DNA from 2 places in the Nonomuraea sp. LPB2021202275-12-8 genome. Region 2 is predicted to be linked to the other one. Evidence: predicted binding sites of a transcription regulator. Region 2 holds the regulator's gene; the other holds the start of a gene.
What was found. The regulator HspR, encoded in region 2, represses chaperone genes until heat shock. The targets are predictions, from matches to a motif close to ANTTGAGTCNNNNNGACTCAANT.
Positions count from the first base shown of each region.

Region 1: the regulator HspR is predicted to act here: its motif matches at 1,243-1,265, upstream of lon (endopeptidase La).

Region 1 is NZ_JBAHWD010000002.1:183,022-191,182, reverse strand. Features, by position in the region: gene lon (endopeptidase La) at 1-1,229, opposite strand, end outside; gene V5E28_RS04680 (sensor histidine kinase) at 1,405-2,685, shown strand; gene V5E28_RS04675 (response regulator transcription factor) at 2,682-3,338, shown strand; gene V5E28_RS04670 (phenylacetate--CoA ligase family protein) at 3,371-4,729, shown strand; gene V5E28_RS04665 (flavoprotein) at 4,793-5,344, shown strand; gene V5E28_RS04660 (alpha/beta hydrolase) at 5,458-6,288, shown strand; gene V5E28_RS04655 (DUF4180 domain-containing protein) at 6,372-6,713, opposite strand; gene V5E28_RS04650 (helix-turn-helix domain-containing protein) at 6,838-7,239, opposite strand; gene V5E28_RS04645 (MBL fold metallo-hydrolase) at 7,352-8,044, shown strand; gene V5E28_RS04640 (P-loop NTPase fold protein) at 8,009-8,161, opposite strand, start outside.
Region 2 is NZ_JBAHWD010000014.1:179,070-187,230, forward strand. Features, by position in the region: gene dnaK (molecular chaperone DnaK) at 17-1,888, shown strand; gene grpE (nucleotide exchange factor GrpE) at 1,888-2,487, shown strand; gene dnaJ (molecular chaperone DnaJ) at 2,507-3,691, shown strand; gene V5E28_RS25650 (heat shock protein transcriptional repressor HspR) at 3,695-4,045, shown strand; gene clpB (ATP-dependent chaperone ClpB) at 4,050-6,620, shown strand; gene V5E28_RS25660 (hypothetical protein) at 6,841-7,491, shown strand; gene V5E28_RS25665 (tetratricopeptide repeat protein) at 7,553-8,083, opposite strand.

The DNA of each region.
Region 1 (8,161 bases), on a different contig from region 2:
ATGGCCCGGACGATGCGGCCGGGCAGCGCGCCGACGTAGGTGCGCCGGTGGCCGCGGATCTCCGCCTCGTCGCGGACGCCGCCGAGCGCGACGCGGACGAACTTGCGGCCCATCGCGCGGGCGACGGACTCGCCCAGCGAGGTCTTGCCGACTCCGGGCGGGCCGGCGAGGGCCAGCACCGCGCCGCTGCGGCGGCCGCCCACCACGCCGAGACCCTTGTCCTGGCGGCGCTTGCGCACGGCCAGGTGCTCGATGATGCGGTCCTTCACGTCGGACAGGCCCGTGTGGTCGGCGTCCAGCACCTCGCGGGCGCCGACGATGTCGTAGGTGTCCTCGGTCCGCTCGTTCCAGGGGATGTCGAGGACGGTGTCGAGCCAGGTGCGGATCCAGCCGGTCTCGGGAGACTGGTCGGAGGTCCGCTCCAGCTTGTCGACCTCCTTGAGCGCCGCCTCGCGCACCTTCTCGGGCAGGTCGGCGGCCTCGACGCGGGCGCGGTAGTCCTCCTCCTCGGTCCCGGCGGTGTCGCCGTTGAGCTCCTTGAGCTCCTTGCGGACCGCGGCGAGCTGCTGGCGCAGCAGGAACTCGCGCTGCTGCTTGTCCATGCCCTCCTGGACGTCCTTGCGGATCGTCTCGGCCACGTCCAGCTCGGCGAGGTGGTCGCGGGACCACTCGATCAGCCGGGCCAGCCGGTCAGCCGGGTCGGCGGCCTCCAGCAGCTCGACCTTCTGGGCGGTCGTCAGCCACGGGGTGTAGCCGGAGCTGTCGGCCAGCACCGACGGGTCGTCGATCTGGTTGACCTGGTCGACCACCTGCCAGGCGCCACGCTTCTGCAGGATCGTGGTGGCCAGGGCCTTATACTCCTTGGCCAGCTCCTGGGCGCGCTCGCCCGCGGCGACGGTGTCGACCGTGCTGACCTCCACCCACAGCGCCGCCCCCGGTCCGGTCGTGCCACTGCCGACGCGCACCCGGTTGACGCCGCGGACGACCGCGGCGGGCTCGCCGCCGGGAAGCCTCCCGACCTGCTCGACAACGGCCTGCACGCCGACGGCGCCGTAACGGCCGTCGATCCGGGGAACGAGGAGGACCTGCGGCTTGTTGCGACCGGATGCCTGTGCCGCGTCGATGGCGGCCCGCACCTCGGAGTCGGACAGGTCCAGGGGAACCACCATGCCCGGCAGGACGACAGCGTCATCCAGCGGCAGGACCGGGAGGATCAAGCTCTCACTCATGCGCACTCCAAAGGGTTGAGTTACATGGACTCAATTCATCAGAGCCCGCCATTGTTCCCTTCGCTGCGACTGTTCGCTCAGAGCGATCGTAATTATGTAAGCGATACCTGGGAATGAGGGGGGATCAGACCTTGGTGGGACGCGGCGCCCCCGGCCCCGCTCGTAGGCTGTGGGCGTGATCCCGGCAGTGGTGCGGCCTGTTCAGCTCGCGCTCTATCAGGGTGTGGCCGACCCTCCGGCGCCCCGCTCGCGGCGGCTGACAGTCCGGTTGCCGCGCCGGCTCGCCGTCGTCCCGACCTCCCGGCTGGATCTGGTGCAGGCGGCCGACGCGCTGCTGGCCGCGATCGCGTTCCTCACCACGCTCTCCCAGGTGTCCGACTGGAATGTGAAGGCCGTCTCCCCCGTCTCCGAGGGCTTCTCTCTGCTCATGGCCGTGGGCGTGGCCCTGCCGCTCGCGCTGCGCGACAGGTGGCCGCTGGCCGCCTGGCGGACCGGGTTCCTCATGCTGCCGATCGGCGTCTGGGTGACCTCGTCCATCGGCGTCCGGCCCGCCGATGCCCCCTACACGTTCCTGATGGTGCTGTCCTGTCTGCTGGTGAGCTACTCGGCCGCGGTACGCTGCGAGCGGCGGATCACCGTCGCGATCTGGGTGCTGAGCGTCCTGACGGCCTGGATCATCCATCCCAACTCCATGCCCGTCGCGGCGGTCATGGTGACGGTCGCCGTCCTGTTCGGCTACAACGTGCGCGTCCGCCGCACCGCCACGGCCCAGCTGGTCGTGGAGGAGCAGCGCACACAGGAGGCGGTGGGCGCCCAGGCCGTGCTGGAGGAGCGGGCCCGCATCGCGCGCGAGCTGCACGACGTGGTGGCGCACCACATGTCGGTGATCGCGATCCAGGCCGAGGCGGTCCCCCTCAAGGCGGCGGGCGATCCGGCCCAGCTCGAAGCGGGGCTGGCGGACATCCGCGGCCTGTCGCTGGACGCGATCGCCCAGCTCCGCCAGGTGCTCGGCGTGCTGCGCGACCAGGACGGCCGGACCGACACCGCGCCGCTGCCCGGCCTCGACCGGGTCGAGGAGCTGATCGCCAACGCGCGGGCCACGGGGCTGACGGTGCTGGTCAAGCGGCCCACGTCGCTGGAGGGCCTGGCGCCCGCGCTGGGACTGTCGGCCTACCGGATCGTCCAGGAGTCGCTGAGCAACGCCATGCGCCACGCGCCGGGCGCCACGGTCGTGGTCGACATCGGCCGCGACGACGGCGGCTTACGCCTGCACATCACCAACGGCCCCGGCCTCGCCCCCGCCGGGCCGCGGGGAGCCGGTCAGGGGCTGGTCGGCATGCGCGAGCGGGCGGCGCTGCTCGGCGGCACGCTCGACGCCGGGCCGGTCCCCGTGGGAGGTTTCCAGGTGACCGCGACACTGCCGGTCGACGCCACGACCGAACGGGGGTCCGGGTGATCCGGGTGCTGATCGCCGACGACCAGGGCATGGTGCGCACCGGGTTCACCGTGTTCCTGAGTGCCCAGCCGGACATCGAGGTGGTAGGCGAGGCCGCCGACGGTCGGGAGGCGGTCGAGCGGGCGGCGGAGCTCGCCCCCGACGTGGTGCTGATGGACGTCCGGATGCCGGTCATGGACGGGCTGGAGGCCACCAGGCGGCTCCTGTCCTCCGGCGCGCGGTCCAAGGTCCTCATCCTGACCACCTTCGACCTCGACGACTACGTCTACGAGGCGCTGCGCGCCGGGGCGAGCGGGTTCCTGCTCAAGGACGCCTCCGCCACCCAGCTGGCCGAGGCGGTGCGGGTGGTGGCCGCCGGTGAGGCGCTCATCGCGCCGGCGGTGACCAAGCGGCTCATCCGCGAGTTCGCCAGGCTGGGCCCGTCACGGGCACCCGAGGCGGGCCGGCTGGCAGGGCTGACCGAGCGGGAGACCGAGGTGCTCACCCTGGTCGCCCAGGCCATGTCCAACCAGGAGATCGCCGGCAAGCTGGTGCTGGCCGAGCAGACCGTCAAGACCCACGTGGGGCGGGTGCTGATGAAGCTGGGGCTGCGTGACCGGGCCCAGGCCATCGTCTACGCCTACGAGACGGGGCTGGTGCGGCCGGGCGGGTGACGGCCGCCGCCCGGCGGATCTACAGTCGGCAGATGGACGTCGTCAAGCTGTTCCACGAGGTGGCGGAGACGGTGCCGGCCTACCGGGCGTTCCTGGCCGAGCACCACATCGATCCCCGGAAGATCACGACATCTCAGGATTTCGTGGGATTGCCGATGACGACCAAGGACGGCTACACGCGCCGCCATCCCCTGCCCGATCTGTGCCGCGACGGGGTGATCGGCGACATCATCGCGGTGTCGTCCGGCTCCACCGGGGTGCCGTCGTTCTGGCCGCGCTCCGCCTCTGACGAGCGGGTGATCGCCGCCCGTTTCGAGGAGATCTTCAGGGACTCCTTCGACGCCCGCGAACGCCGCACCCTGGCCGTCGTCTGCTTCGCGCTCGGCACCTGGGTCGGCGGCCTGTTCACCGTCAGCTGCTGCCGCCACCTGGCGGAGCTCGGATATCCGATCAGCGTGGTCGCGCCCGGCAGCGACAAGCAGGAGATCCTGCGCGTCATCCCCGAGCTGGCGCCACACTTCGACCAGGTGGTCCTGCTCGGTTACCCGCCCTTCCTGAAGAACGTCATCGACTCCGGTCTCCCCTGGTCCGCCTGGGACGTCAAGCTGGTCACCGCCGGCGAGGTCTTCAGCGAGGAATGGCGCACCCTCGTGGCCTCCAGAGCGGGCATCGACGACCCGCTGCGCGGCATCGCCTCCCTGTACGGCACCGCCGACGCGGGCGTTCTGGGCAACGAGACTCCGCTGTCGGTGGAGATCCGCCGCTTCCTGGCCGAACGACCCGCCACGGCCAGGGAGCTGTTCGGCGAGTCCCGCCTGCCGACGCTCGTCCAGTACGACCCCGAGGTCCGCCATTTCGAGGAGCACCGGGGCACGCTGCTCTTCTCCGGCGACAACGGCGTCCCGCTGATCCGCTACCACATCGCGGACGAGGGCGGGGTGATCCCGTACGAACGCATGCTGCGGTTCGTCCGGGAGCGCGGGCTCGAACCGTCGGCCCCCGGACCCGAACGGCCCTTCGTGTACGTCTTCGATCGCACCCACTTCACCGTCTCCTACTACGGGGCGAACGTGTATCCGGAGAACATCGCGGTCGGGCTGGAGCAGCAGGCTGTGAGCGCGCTGGTGACGGGCAAGTTCGTGCTGGAGGTGGTGGAGGACTCCGGCCGCGACCGGCACCTGACGGTCACGGTGGAGCTCGCGCCCGGCGAGAAACCGTCCCAGGAGACGGCCCGGGCCGTCGGCGGGTCGATCCTGGAGCAGTTGCTCCGGCTCAACAGCGAGTTCGGGCACTACGTGCCGGAGGCGCAGCAGGCGCCCGTCATCCGGCTGCGCGAGGCGGGAGACGCGGAATACTTCCCTCCTGGCGCCAAGCACCGCTACACCCGCTGACGGGCCGGGCGACGCTCAGTCGCATGCCTTCGAGGCATCGGGCCGACCGGCTTGAATGCCCTCATGAACACACCCGTCAATCCCGTGCTCTACATCGTCGTCTGCGCGACCCCGCGCGCCCGCGTCGTCGACGAGCTCGTCGAGCGGGCCATCGGACGCGGCTGGACCCCGTGTGTGATCGCCACGCCCCAGGCGGTGCGGTTCGTCGACGTCGCCGCTCTCACCGAGCTGACCGGCTACCCCGTGCGTCACGCGTACAAGGATCCTGACGCGCCCGACCTGCTTCCCGACCCCGACGCCATTCTCGTGTGCCCGGCGTCGTTCAACACGATCAACAAGTGGGCGGCGGGCATCAGTGACACCCTGGCCCTCGGCCTGATCACCGAGGCCATCGGCATGGGCCTGCCGCTCGTGGCCGCCCCCGCCGTCAACAGCGCCCAGGCCTCCCACCCCGCCTTCGAGCGCAACGTCGGCGAGCTGCGGGCCGCAGGGGTCACCATGCTGTACGGCCCCGGCATCTGGGAGCCGGCACCACCACGAAGCGCCGGAGCGCCGTTCGACTGGGATCTCGCCCTCGACGCCCTCGACGAGGCCCGCGACAGGCTCGGCTCGTAGCCGTACGCGCCGCGCGTCATCCCCGGCCGAGCCGCGTCACCCCTTGGTACTACCGGGAGGTTCAACCCCAGCGGTGACGCGGGTTACATGGCGGTCTTCGTAGCTTCGACGCCATGCGCACACGCCATGGAGTTCTCGGAATGCTCGCGTTCGGCGCGCTCGTCATCCCGCCCGCCCCGTCGAGCGGCCGTCTCGTGGAGGTCTTCGGCGATCCGGCCACGGCGGACGGGGTGGCGATCATCGTGCCGGGCGCGGACGTCACGGTGAAGACGTTCGACACCGGCCACCATCGTCCGGGAGGCTCGGCCCGCGCACTCCTGGCCGAGGCGTCCCGCCTGGATCCCGACAGGCGGCTCGCCGTGGTGGCCTGGCTCGGTTACGACTCCCCGCCGACCGTGAGCCTGGACGTCATGCTGGACACCTCTGCCACGCGGGGAGCGGCGGCGCTCCGCCGCGCCGTCGCCGACCTGCGCGGCCGGACGGCGGCGCCGATCACGCTGCTCTGCCACAGCTACGGCTCTGTGGTGTGCGTCAAGGCCGTCCCCGGTCTGCCGGTCACCGACCTGGTCGTCTTCGGCAGTCCCGGTCTCGAGGACCCCTCCTCCGCCGCGGCCCTCACCCCACCGCGGACACCCGCCGCCTCCACGTTGACCAGCACGGCCACAGCGCCCAGCGGGACGGTTCACCGCACGTCTCCCCCGCCGCGCCTCTGGGCCGGGCGAGGGGACGGCGACTGGATCAGGTTCGTGCCCAAGGTGAAGCTCGGACCGCTCGGCTTCGGCGCCGACCCGATGGATCCCGCCTACGGCGCACGACTGTTCGAAGTCGGCGCGGGCGGCCACAGCGACTACTTCAGACCGGGCACTGCCTCACTGCGCAATCTCGCCCTCATAGCCCTGGGCAGGCACGATGACGTGACCCGTGCACCGGCGGCTGGGACGTGAGCACAGGAGCCGCCGCCGAGATGCGTCGGATGAGGCCGGACGGCAGGAACGGCCGAGGCCCGACGGCGGGGATGGCTGGGCGTTCACGCCTCGGACAGTCGCTGCTCCAGCTCCGCCAGGTCAGCGACGAACCACGTCTGGCGGCCCTCGTTCGCCTCCCGGACCCAGTCGCCGAAGGACGAGCTGGCGGCGACATGGGGGGAAACGTCGCCCATGATGGCGAAGCCGAGCCGGTAGTTGGCGAACTTCTGCACCAGCTCGCCCGCGACCCGCGTACGGAGACTCCAGAAGTCCTCATGCAGCCGCTCGGTGGGGACGGCCACCCAGCGGGCCTGCTGAGACCAGGCTTCGCCGATCAGGTCGAGGGCGTCCTGCTCGCTGCGCAGGGGCTCGCCATGCGGTTCGCACACCAGGATGTCGGACACTTGCGCTCTCCTCACAAAGGATTCAGGGGCGTATTTCTCATCAGTGAATGGCGGTCGCCGCCTCGCAGCGGCGGGGCCGGTGGCGGGGCCGGCTTGCAGCCGTCATGGGACGAGCCGGTTGCCTTCACTCCCTCACCAGCGCCTCGACGAGCCTGAACACCTGGGCGGACATCTCCAGGTCGCCCAGGATGATGATCTTCAGGTTGGCGCGCTCCTCGTCGTAGACCAGCTCGACCCGGACGCCGTTCGGGCGGCCCACAAGGGCTCCCAGGAGCATGGTGCTCAGCCGGTCCATCTGGAGCCGGTCGATGCCGTCGATCCGCACGATGCTGGACGCCTCCACCTGGCGGGCGGGGACGGGGGGCGACAGGGTCCGTCCGGTGAACGCCTCAAGATCCTCGCGGGCGATCCGATACTGCTTGCCGATCTTGACGGCCTTCAGCCGGCCGTCGCGCACATAGTTGCGGACGGTCTTGACGTGAAGTCCCAGCAGGTCCGCTGCCTGCCCGACGGTGTAATCTTGCATAACGTTCCCTAATTTACCCCGATAAAGGGAATGACAAGGACGTTAAGGGAGTGCGCTCCGCTCCTGGCGAAGGGACGCGCTCGCGGGCCAGAGCGGGCGTAGGTTTGCGCGCATGGACCTCGTCGAGCTGACGCCCAACCTGCACCTGCTCCGTTTCGACGTCGGGCACGCCTATCTGTGGCACGAGCGCGACGCCCTGACGCTGATCGACACGAGCGTGCCCGGCTCAGGCGGCGACATCGAGGGCGCCATCCGGTCTCTCGGCTTCACCCCCCGGGACCTGAGGCGTGTCATCGTGACCCACGGGCACGAGGACCACCACGGCGCCCTCGCGGAGATCGCGGCCGACGCCACGGTGATGGTCCACCAGGCCGACGCGCCCGTCGTACGGGGAGAGGCAGCGAGGCAGCTGCCCGAGCGGGCGGACATGCCCGACTGGGAGCGGGAGATCTTCGACAGCCTCCCCCCGATCCCGCCGGTCCCGCCCGCCCGGGTCGATCAGGAGCTGGCGGGCGGCGACGTCATCGACTTCGGCGGCGGAGCCGAGGTGATCTCCATTCCCGGCCACACCGACGGCAGCATCGCCATCCACGTCCCGGCACACCGCCTGCTGTTCGCCGGCGACACCATCGCGCACGTGGACGAGCGGATCATGCTCGGCGTGTTCAACGTCGACCGTCCCAGGGCGGTCGAGTCCTTCCGGCGGCTGGCGGATCTCGAACTCGCCCCGGTCTGCGTCGGCCACGGCGACCCGATCACCGGCGACGCCTCAGCCGGTCTGCGCAGGGTGGCCGCCGAACTCTGACCCCGCGCCGGCCGGGGCGATGGGCGGCAGCGCGGTGAGGGTCCAGGCCTTCCTGATCTCGTCCAGGGTGGATCTGGCCAGCACGTCCGCCGTGCCGATCTCGCGTTGTGCCCGAGC
Region 2 (8,161 bases):
CTACAAGGACGTACTCATGGCACGTGCGGTAGGTATCGACCTTGGGACGACCAACTCCGTCGTCTCCATCCTCGAGGGCGGTGAGCCCACCGTCATCGCCAACGCGCAGGGCTCGCGGACCACGCCGTCCGTGGTCGCCTTCGCGAAGAACGGCGAGGTCCTGGTCGGCGAGGTCGCCAAGCGGCAGGCCGTCACCAACGTGGACCGGACGATCCGCTCGGTCAAGCGCGAGATGGGCACCAACTGGTCGCAGGAGATCGACGGCAAGAAGTTCTCGCCGCAGCAGATCAGCGCCTTCGTGCTGCAGAAGCTCAAGCAGGACGCCGAGGCCTACCTGGGCGAGAAGATCACCGACGCCGTGATCACCGTCCCGGCCTACTTCAACGACAGCCAGCGCCAGGCCACCAAGGAGGCCGGCACGATCGCGGGCCTCAACGTCCTGCGCATCATCAACGAGCCCACCGCCGCGGCACTCGCGTACGGGCTCGACAAGGAGCAGGACCAGACGATCCTGGTCTTCGACCTCGGCGGCGGCACCTTCGACGTGTCCCTGCTCGACGTCGGCCAGGAGGACGGCCACGGCTTCGTCGAGGTCAAGGCCACCTCCGGCGACAACCACCTCGGTGGTGACGACTGGGACCAGCGGGTCGTCGACGAGCTGGTCACCCGGTTCAAGAACGCCCACGGCGTCGACCTGTCCAAGGACAAGATGGCCCTCCAGCGCCTGCGTGAGGCGGCGGAGAAGGCCAAGATCGAGCTGTCCAGCCAGTCCGAGACCAGCATCAACCTGCCCTACATCACGGCGTCGTCCGAGGGCCCGCTGCACCTCGACGAGAAGCTGACGCGCGCGGAGTTCCAGCGCCTGACGGCCGACCTGCTCGAGCGGACCAAGGGCCCGTTCCACCAGGTCATCAAGGACGCCGGGATCAAGCTCTCCGACATCGCGCACGTGGTGCTCGTCGGCGGCTCGACCCGTATGCCCGCCGTCACCGAGCTCGTCAAGGAGCTGACCGGCGGCCAGGAGCCCAACAAGGGCGTCAACCCGGACGAGGTCGTCGCCATCGGCGCCGCCCTGCAGGCCGGCGTGCTCAAGGGTGAGGTCAAGGACGTCCTGCTGCTCGACGTGACCCCGCTGTCGCTGGGCATCGAGACCAAGGGCGGCATCTTCACCAAGATCATCGAGCGCAACACGACGATCCCGACCAAGCGCTCCGAGGTCTTCACCACGGCCGAGGACAACCAGCCGTCGGTGCAGATCCAGGTCTACCAGGGCGAGCGCGAGATCGCTTCTTACAACAAGAAGCTGGCCACGTTCGAGCTGACCGGCATCGCCCCGGCGCCGCGCGGCATCCCGCAGATCGAGGTCACCTTCGACATCGACGCCAACGGCATCGTCAACGTCTCCGCCAAGGACCTGGGCACGGGCAAGGAGCAGACGATGACGATCACCGGCGGCTCCGCGCTGCCGAAGGACGACATCGAGCGGATGATGCGCGAGGCCGAGTCCTACGCCGAGGAGGACAAGAAGCGCCGCGAGGAGGCCGAGGTCCGCAACAACGCCGACGGGCTCGCCTACCAGACGGAGAAGTTCCTCCGCGAGAACGACGACAAGGTCCCCGCCGACATCAAGACCGAGGTCAACGACGCGCTCAGCGACCTGAAGAAGGCTCTTGAGGGCACCGACACCGACACGATCCGCACCTCGGCGGAGAAGCTCGCCACGGTCAGCCAGAAGATGGGCTCGGCCATCTACGCCCAGGGCCAGCAGTCCGCGGGCGGCGAGGACGCTCCCCAGGACGCCACGCCGGGCCAGGAGCAGAAGGCCGCGGACGACGACGTCGTCGAGGCCGAGATCGTTGACGAAGACCAGCCGAAGAAGGACCAGTGATGCCGCCGCGTGACAACGGGCACGAAGAGCCGGTGATCCGCGACAACCGCAAGATCGACCCGGAGACGGGCGAGGCACGGGTGCACGCCGACGGCAACGCCGCCGAGCAGCCCGTGCCCCCGGCCGAGGCCGCGCCCGCCAACGGGGAACTGCAGGCGCAGCTCGCCGAGCGGACCGCCGACCTGCAGCGTGTCCAGGCCGAATACACCAACTACCGCAGGCGGGTGGAGCGCGACCGCGTCGCCGTCCGCGAGCAGGCCGTCGCCAACGTGCTGGCGGAGCTGCTGCCCGTACTCGACGACATCGGCAGGGCACGTGATCACGGCGAGCTCACCGGTGGCTTCGCGAAGGTGGCAGAGTCACTGGAAGCGGCGGTCACCAAGCTCGGCCTCAGCTCCTTCGGGCAGAAGGGCGACCCGTTCGACCCCATGGTCCACGAGGCGCTGATGCACAGCTACTCGCCGGACGTGGCCGAGCCCACCGCGATCGAGGTGCTGCAGCCCGGTTACCGGATGGGTGACAGGGTGCTGCGCCCCGCGCGGGTCGCCGTGGCAGAGCCCGGGGACGCCCCTTCGGCGTCCGATGACGAAGAAAACTGACGAGGACGAAGGGCCGTAGATGAGCACCAAGGACTACCTGGAGAAGGACTACTACGCCGTCCTTGGTGTGCCCAAGTCCGCCACCGCCGACGAGATCAAAAAGGCCTACCGGAAGCTGGCCAGGCAGTACCACCCGGACACCAACCAGGGCGACGCGGCCAAGGAGACCAAGTTCAAGGAGGTCTCCGAGGCCTACGACGTCCTGTCCGACAGCAAGCGCCGCAAGGAGTACGACGAGGCGCGCACGCTGTTCGGGTCCGGGGTGGGCGGCCAGCGTCCTGGCGGTGGCGGCTTCCCGTTCGACTTCGGAGACCTGTTCGGCGGCACGGCCAGCCAGCAACAGACCGGCCAGGGGACCGGGGAGCGCTTCAGCGACCTGTTCGGCGGCCTGTTCAACCGTGGTGGTGGCGCCTCCACCCGCACCGGCACCACCACCAGGCCGCGCCGCGGGCAGGACATCGAGTCCGAGGTCACGCTGTCGTTCACCGAGGCGGTCGAGGGCTCCACGGTGTCCCTCCGCCTGACCAGCTCGGCGGCGTGCACGGCGTGCAGCGGGACGGGCGCCAAGGCCGGCACCACCCCGCGGGTCTGCCCGACCTGCGAGGGCACCGGGGCGGCCAGCCGCAACCTGGGCAACTTCGCCTTCTCCGAGCCGTGCCGCGACTGCAAGGGCCGCGGGCTGCTCGTGGACGACCCCTGCCCCGTGTGCGAGGGCAACGGCCGGGCCAAGAGCACCCGGACCATCCAGGCGCGCATCCCCGCGGGGGTGGCCGACGGGCAGCGGGTCAAGCTCAAGGCCAAGGGCGCACCGGGCGAGAACGGCGGCCCGGCGGGCGACCTCTACATCCAGACGCACGTCAAGCCGCACCCCGTGTTCGGCAGGTCGGGCGACAACCTGACGGTGACCGTCCCCGTGACGTTCACCGAGGCGGCTCTCGGCGCCGAGATCAAGGTGCCCATCCTCAAGGGCCTGCCCGTCACGCTGCGCATCCCCGCGGGCACCCCCAACGGGCGCACCTTCCGGGTGCGCGGCCGGGGAGTGGCCCGCAAGGACGGCACCAAGGGCGACCTGCTCGCCAGCGTCGAGGTGGTCGTGCCGAAGACGCTGGACGACAAGTCACGCGAGCTCCTGTCGGAGTTCAACACCGCCGCCGCGGCCGAGGACCCGCGGGCTGATCTCATTCAGAGGGCCAGAAGCGAGTAGCCGATGGACGCCAACTATTTCGACCTGTCAGACGACACTCCCGTCTACGTGATTTCGGTGGCCGCGCAGCTGTCGGGGCTCCACCCGCAGACGCTGCGGCAGTATGACCGGCTCGGACTGGTCTGCCCCGGCCGCACCGCGGGGCGCGGCCGCCTCTACTCGACACGCGACATCATCCAGCTGCGCGAGGTGCAGCGGCTCTCCCAGGAGGAGGGCATCAACCTCGCCGGCATCAAGCGGATCCTCGAACTCGAGAACGAAGCTCTGCGGCTGCGTGAGGAGGTTCACCGCCTGCGCGCCGAGATGCAGATGGTCAGGGCGCTGATCCGCTACGAGCTGCCACCGGGGGCCTAGAAAGATGGACTACAAGCTCACCCAGAAGAGCCAGGAGGCGCTTTCGGGTGCCATGCGGCGTGCCGCCGCGGAGGGCAACCCGGAGATCTCTCCGGCCCACCTGCTGACGACCCTGCTCTCCCAGACGGGCGGCACCGCCGTCCCCCTGCTCGAAGTGGTCGGCGCCGACTGGCGCACCCTCCGGGCCAAGGCCGAGGAGCAGCTCGCGGCGCTGCCCAAGGCGCAGGGCTCGACCGTGGGCGCGCCGTCGAGCTCCCGCCAGCTCCTCACCGTGATGAACACCGCCGTCCACCACGCCAACCGGCTGGAGGACCTGTACGTCTCGACCGAGCACCTGCTCGTCGGCCTGGCCGCCGACGGCGGCCAGGTGGCCGAGCTGCTGAGGTCGCAGGGCGCGACCCCGCAGGCGCTGCTCGACGCCTTCGAGAAGGTACGCGGCCACGCCCGCGTCACCAGCGAGACCCCCGAGGACACCTATCAGGCGCTGAAGAAGTACGGCGTCGACCTGACCGAGCAGGCCCGCAGCGGCAAGCTCGACCCGGTCATCGGCCGCGACTCCGAGATCCGGCGCGTGGTCCAGGTGCTCAGCCGCCGCACCAAGAACAACCCGGTGCTGATCGGCGAGCCCGGCGTCGGCAAGACCGCCGTCGTGGAGGGCCTGGCCCAGCGCATCGTGGCCGGTGACGTGCCCGAGTCGCTGCGCAACAAGCGGCTGATCTCACTCGACCTGAGCGCGATGGTGGCCGGCGCGAAGTACCGCGGCGAGTTCGAGGAGCGGCTCAAGGCCGTGCTGTCAGAGATCAAGGAGAGCGACGGGCAGATCGTCACGTTCATCGACGAGCTGCACACCGTCGTGGGCGCGGGCGCCGCCGAGGGCGCGATGGACGCGGGCAACATGCTCAAGCCGATGCTGGCCCGCGGCGAGCTGCGCATGATCGGCGCCACCACGCTCGACGAGTACCGCGAGCGCATCGAGAAGGACCCGGCGCTGGAGCGCCGCTTCCAGCAGGTGTACGTGGGCGAGCCCACGGTCGAGGACACGATCGCGATCCTGCGTGGTCTGAAGGGCCGTTACGAGGGCCACCACCAGGTGCAGATCGCCGACAGCGCGCTGGTGGCCGCCGCCGCGCTGTCCGACCGCTACATCACCAACCGCTTCCTGCCGGACAAGGCCATCGACCTGGTCGACGAGGCCGCCTCGCGGCTGCGCATGGAGATCGACTCCCGCCCGGTGGAGATCGACCAGCTTCAGCGCGACGTCGACCGGATGAAGATGGAGGAGCTGGCCCTGTCGAAGGAGACCGACGAGGCCTCCGTACAGCGGCTGGAGCGCCTCCGCCGGGAGCTCGCCGACCGACAGGAGGAGCTCAACGCGCTGGTCGGCCGCTGGGAGCACGAGAAGTCCGGGCTCAACAAGGTCGGTGAGCTGAAGAAGCAGCTCGACGAGGCGCGCGGCACCGCCGAGCGGGCCCAGCGCGACGGTGACTTCGAGACCGCCTCCCGCGTCATGTACGCCGAGGTGCCCCAGCTGGAGCAGGCCCTGAAGGCGGCCTCCGAGGCCGCGCCGCCGGAGAACGCCATGGTGAAGGAGGAGGTCGGCGCCGACGACATCGCCGAGGTCATCTCGTCCTGGACCGGCATCCCGGCAGGCCGCCTGCTGGAGGCGGAGACGGCCAAGCTGCTGCGCATGGAGGAGGAGCTGGGCAAGCGCCTGATCGGCCAGCAGCGGGCCGTACAGGCCGTCTCCGACGCCGTACGGCGCAGCCGCGCCGGCATCGCCGACCCTGACAGGCCCACGGGCTCGTTCCTCTTCCTCGGTCCCACCGGGGTCGGCAAGACGGAGCTGGCCAAGGCGCTGGCGGAGTTCCTGTTCGACGACGAGCGGGCGATGACCCGCATCGACATGAGCGAATACTCCGAGAAGCACAGCGTCGCCAGGCTCGTCGGCGCTCCGCCCGGCTACGTCGGCTACGAGGAGGGCGGCCAGCTCACCGAGACGGTCAGGCGGCGCGCCTACACGGTGGTGCTGCTCGACGAGGTGGAGAAGGCCCACCCGGAGGTCTTCGACGTGCTGCTGCAGGTGCTCGACGACGGACGCCTCACCGACGGCCAGGGCCGCACGGTCGACTTCCGCAACACGATCCTGATCCTCACCTCCAACCTCGGCTCGCAGTTCCTCGTCGACCCGATGATGGAGAGTGACGCCAAGCGCGAGGCCGTGATGGGCGCGGTCCGCAGCGCGTTCAAGCCCGAGTTCCTCAACCGGCTGGACGACGTCATCCTGTTCGACGCGCTCGGCTCCGAGGAGCTGACCAGGATCGTCGACCTCCAGATCGACCGGCTCGCGCAGCGGCTGTCCGACCGCAGGCTGACCCTGGACGTCACCCCCGCGGCCCGCGAGTGGCTGGCGCTGACGGGCTACGACCCGCTGTACGGCGCGCGCCCGCTGCGCCGCCTGGTCCAGTCGGCCATCGGCGACAAGCTGGCCAGGGCGGTGCTCTCCGGCGAGGTCACCGACGGCGACAAGGTCCTGGTGGATCTCGGTGACGACGAGCTGACAGTGCGGCGCGCCTGATCCCGCGCACGCCAAGAGCGCCCGGAGGCCCGGTCGGCCCCCGGGCGCCGGCGTTTCACGCTCCGGTCATCCCGGCGCCGGGTCTTTAAGGTTCGCTCCAGGCTTCGGACAAGCCGCCTCTCGCGTGTCGCGTGCCTGACTAGCTTCAGCGTCGTCAGATCACCGAGAACGATCAGGGGGACGTGAAGTGTCATCTCGGAGCATCCGAAGCATCCTTGCCATGGTCACTCTGACCGCGGGGGTCACCTGGCTGGGGGCGAACCCCGCGGCCGCCGCCGAGTGCCGCAACAAGCCGACGACCGTGCGGTCGCCCGGGTCGACCGCGACCCTCTGCGACGATCTTCGCAGGATCCGCGTGGACGACTCGACCGGCAGCAACCAGCTCGTCGGCTCGGAGAGCGGCGAGCTGGCCTTGAGCGCCGCCCGGATGGCCGAGCGCATCGGCCTGACCGGGCTCGCCTCGGCGCGGTCCGCGATGGGCCTGTCGGACCTGGGCGGCATCGTCGCGACCTCCGGCATGCCCGTGCTGTCATCGCCGGGCATCCCCGCCCGCACGGGGCTGCCGAGCCTCACCAGGCTCCCCGACGTCCCGGACCTGCCCAACCTGCCCAACGTGCCGGGAACGCCCAACCTGCCCGTCGGGATGACGGTCGGCAACCTGCCCAACCCCGCCAAGGTGGCGGAGGCCGGTGTCGAGGCGCCGCTCAACCTGCCCGGACCGGTCAACCAGATCAAGAGGGACCTCGTCGAGCGGACCCTTCCCCAGGTGCCCTCCGCGGTCGGCGGCGTCAACGACGGCACCCGGCTGCCGGACGCGCAGACGTCGCTCGACGGCCTCACCGGCATGCTCCACGGTCTCGACCTGCGCTGACGTCGGCAGGGCAGGCTGAAGCCGCGGGTGACAGGGCCGCACCCCTGTCGCCGCGCGCCGGTCAGGAGATCAGCGCGTCGAGCTCGTCCTCGGGCAGCCCCAGGTCGACCCTGATGCGGTAGCGGGTGCGCAGCATGGCCACGTGCTCGGGGTCGTCCTCGTCGCAAGACAGCACGGCCTGAGTCACCCACTCGTGCCCCGCCCGCAGGTCTCCGTAGGCGACCAGGGTCTCGGCGATGCTGTGCGCGGTCGTCGCCGAGACGTCGCCCTCGGCGCGGATGGTCTCGATGACCTGCCTCGCCTCGTCGTGCCGGTCGAGCTCGAAAAGCGTGTCGGCGATGCCGGCACGCGGGTCGATGCTGGCGTCGCCACCATCTTCGAGCGCGCGCTGGAAGCACTCCAGCGCCCGCGCGGGCTGCCCGGCGGCTCTCCACTCCTCGGCGGCCTGGACCAGGATCGACGCCCTGGAGACGTCGCCGGTGGAGTATCGGAGCGCCACGTCATACAGCCGTCTGGCCAGCGAACTGTGGTCGTCGGCCAGCAGCGCCTGCTCAAGCAGGCGATCAAGGTGCTCACGGGTCACATGCGCCACAACGTGAGACTACCGAGCGCGCTGCGGTTTCGCCCGCTCAATACACATCGCCGATCGGTCACGCGTAAGGCAACGCAT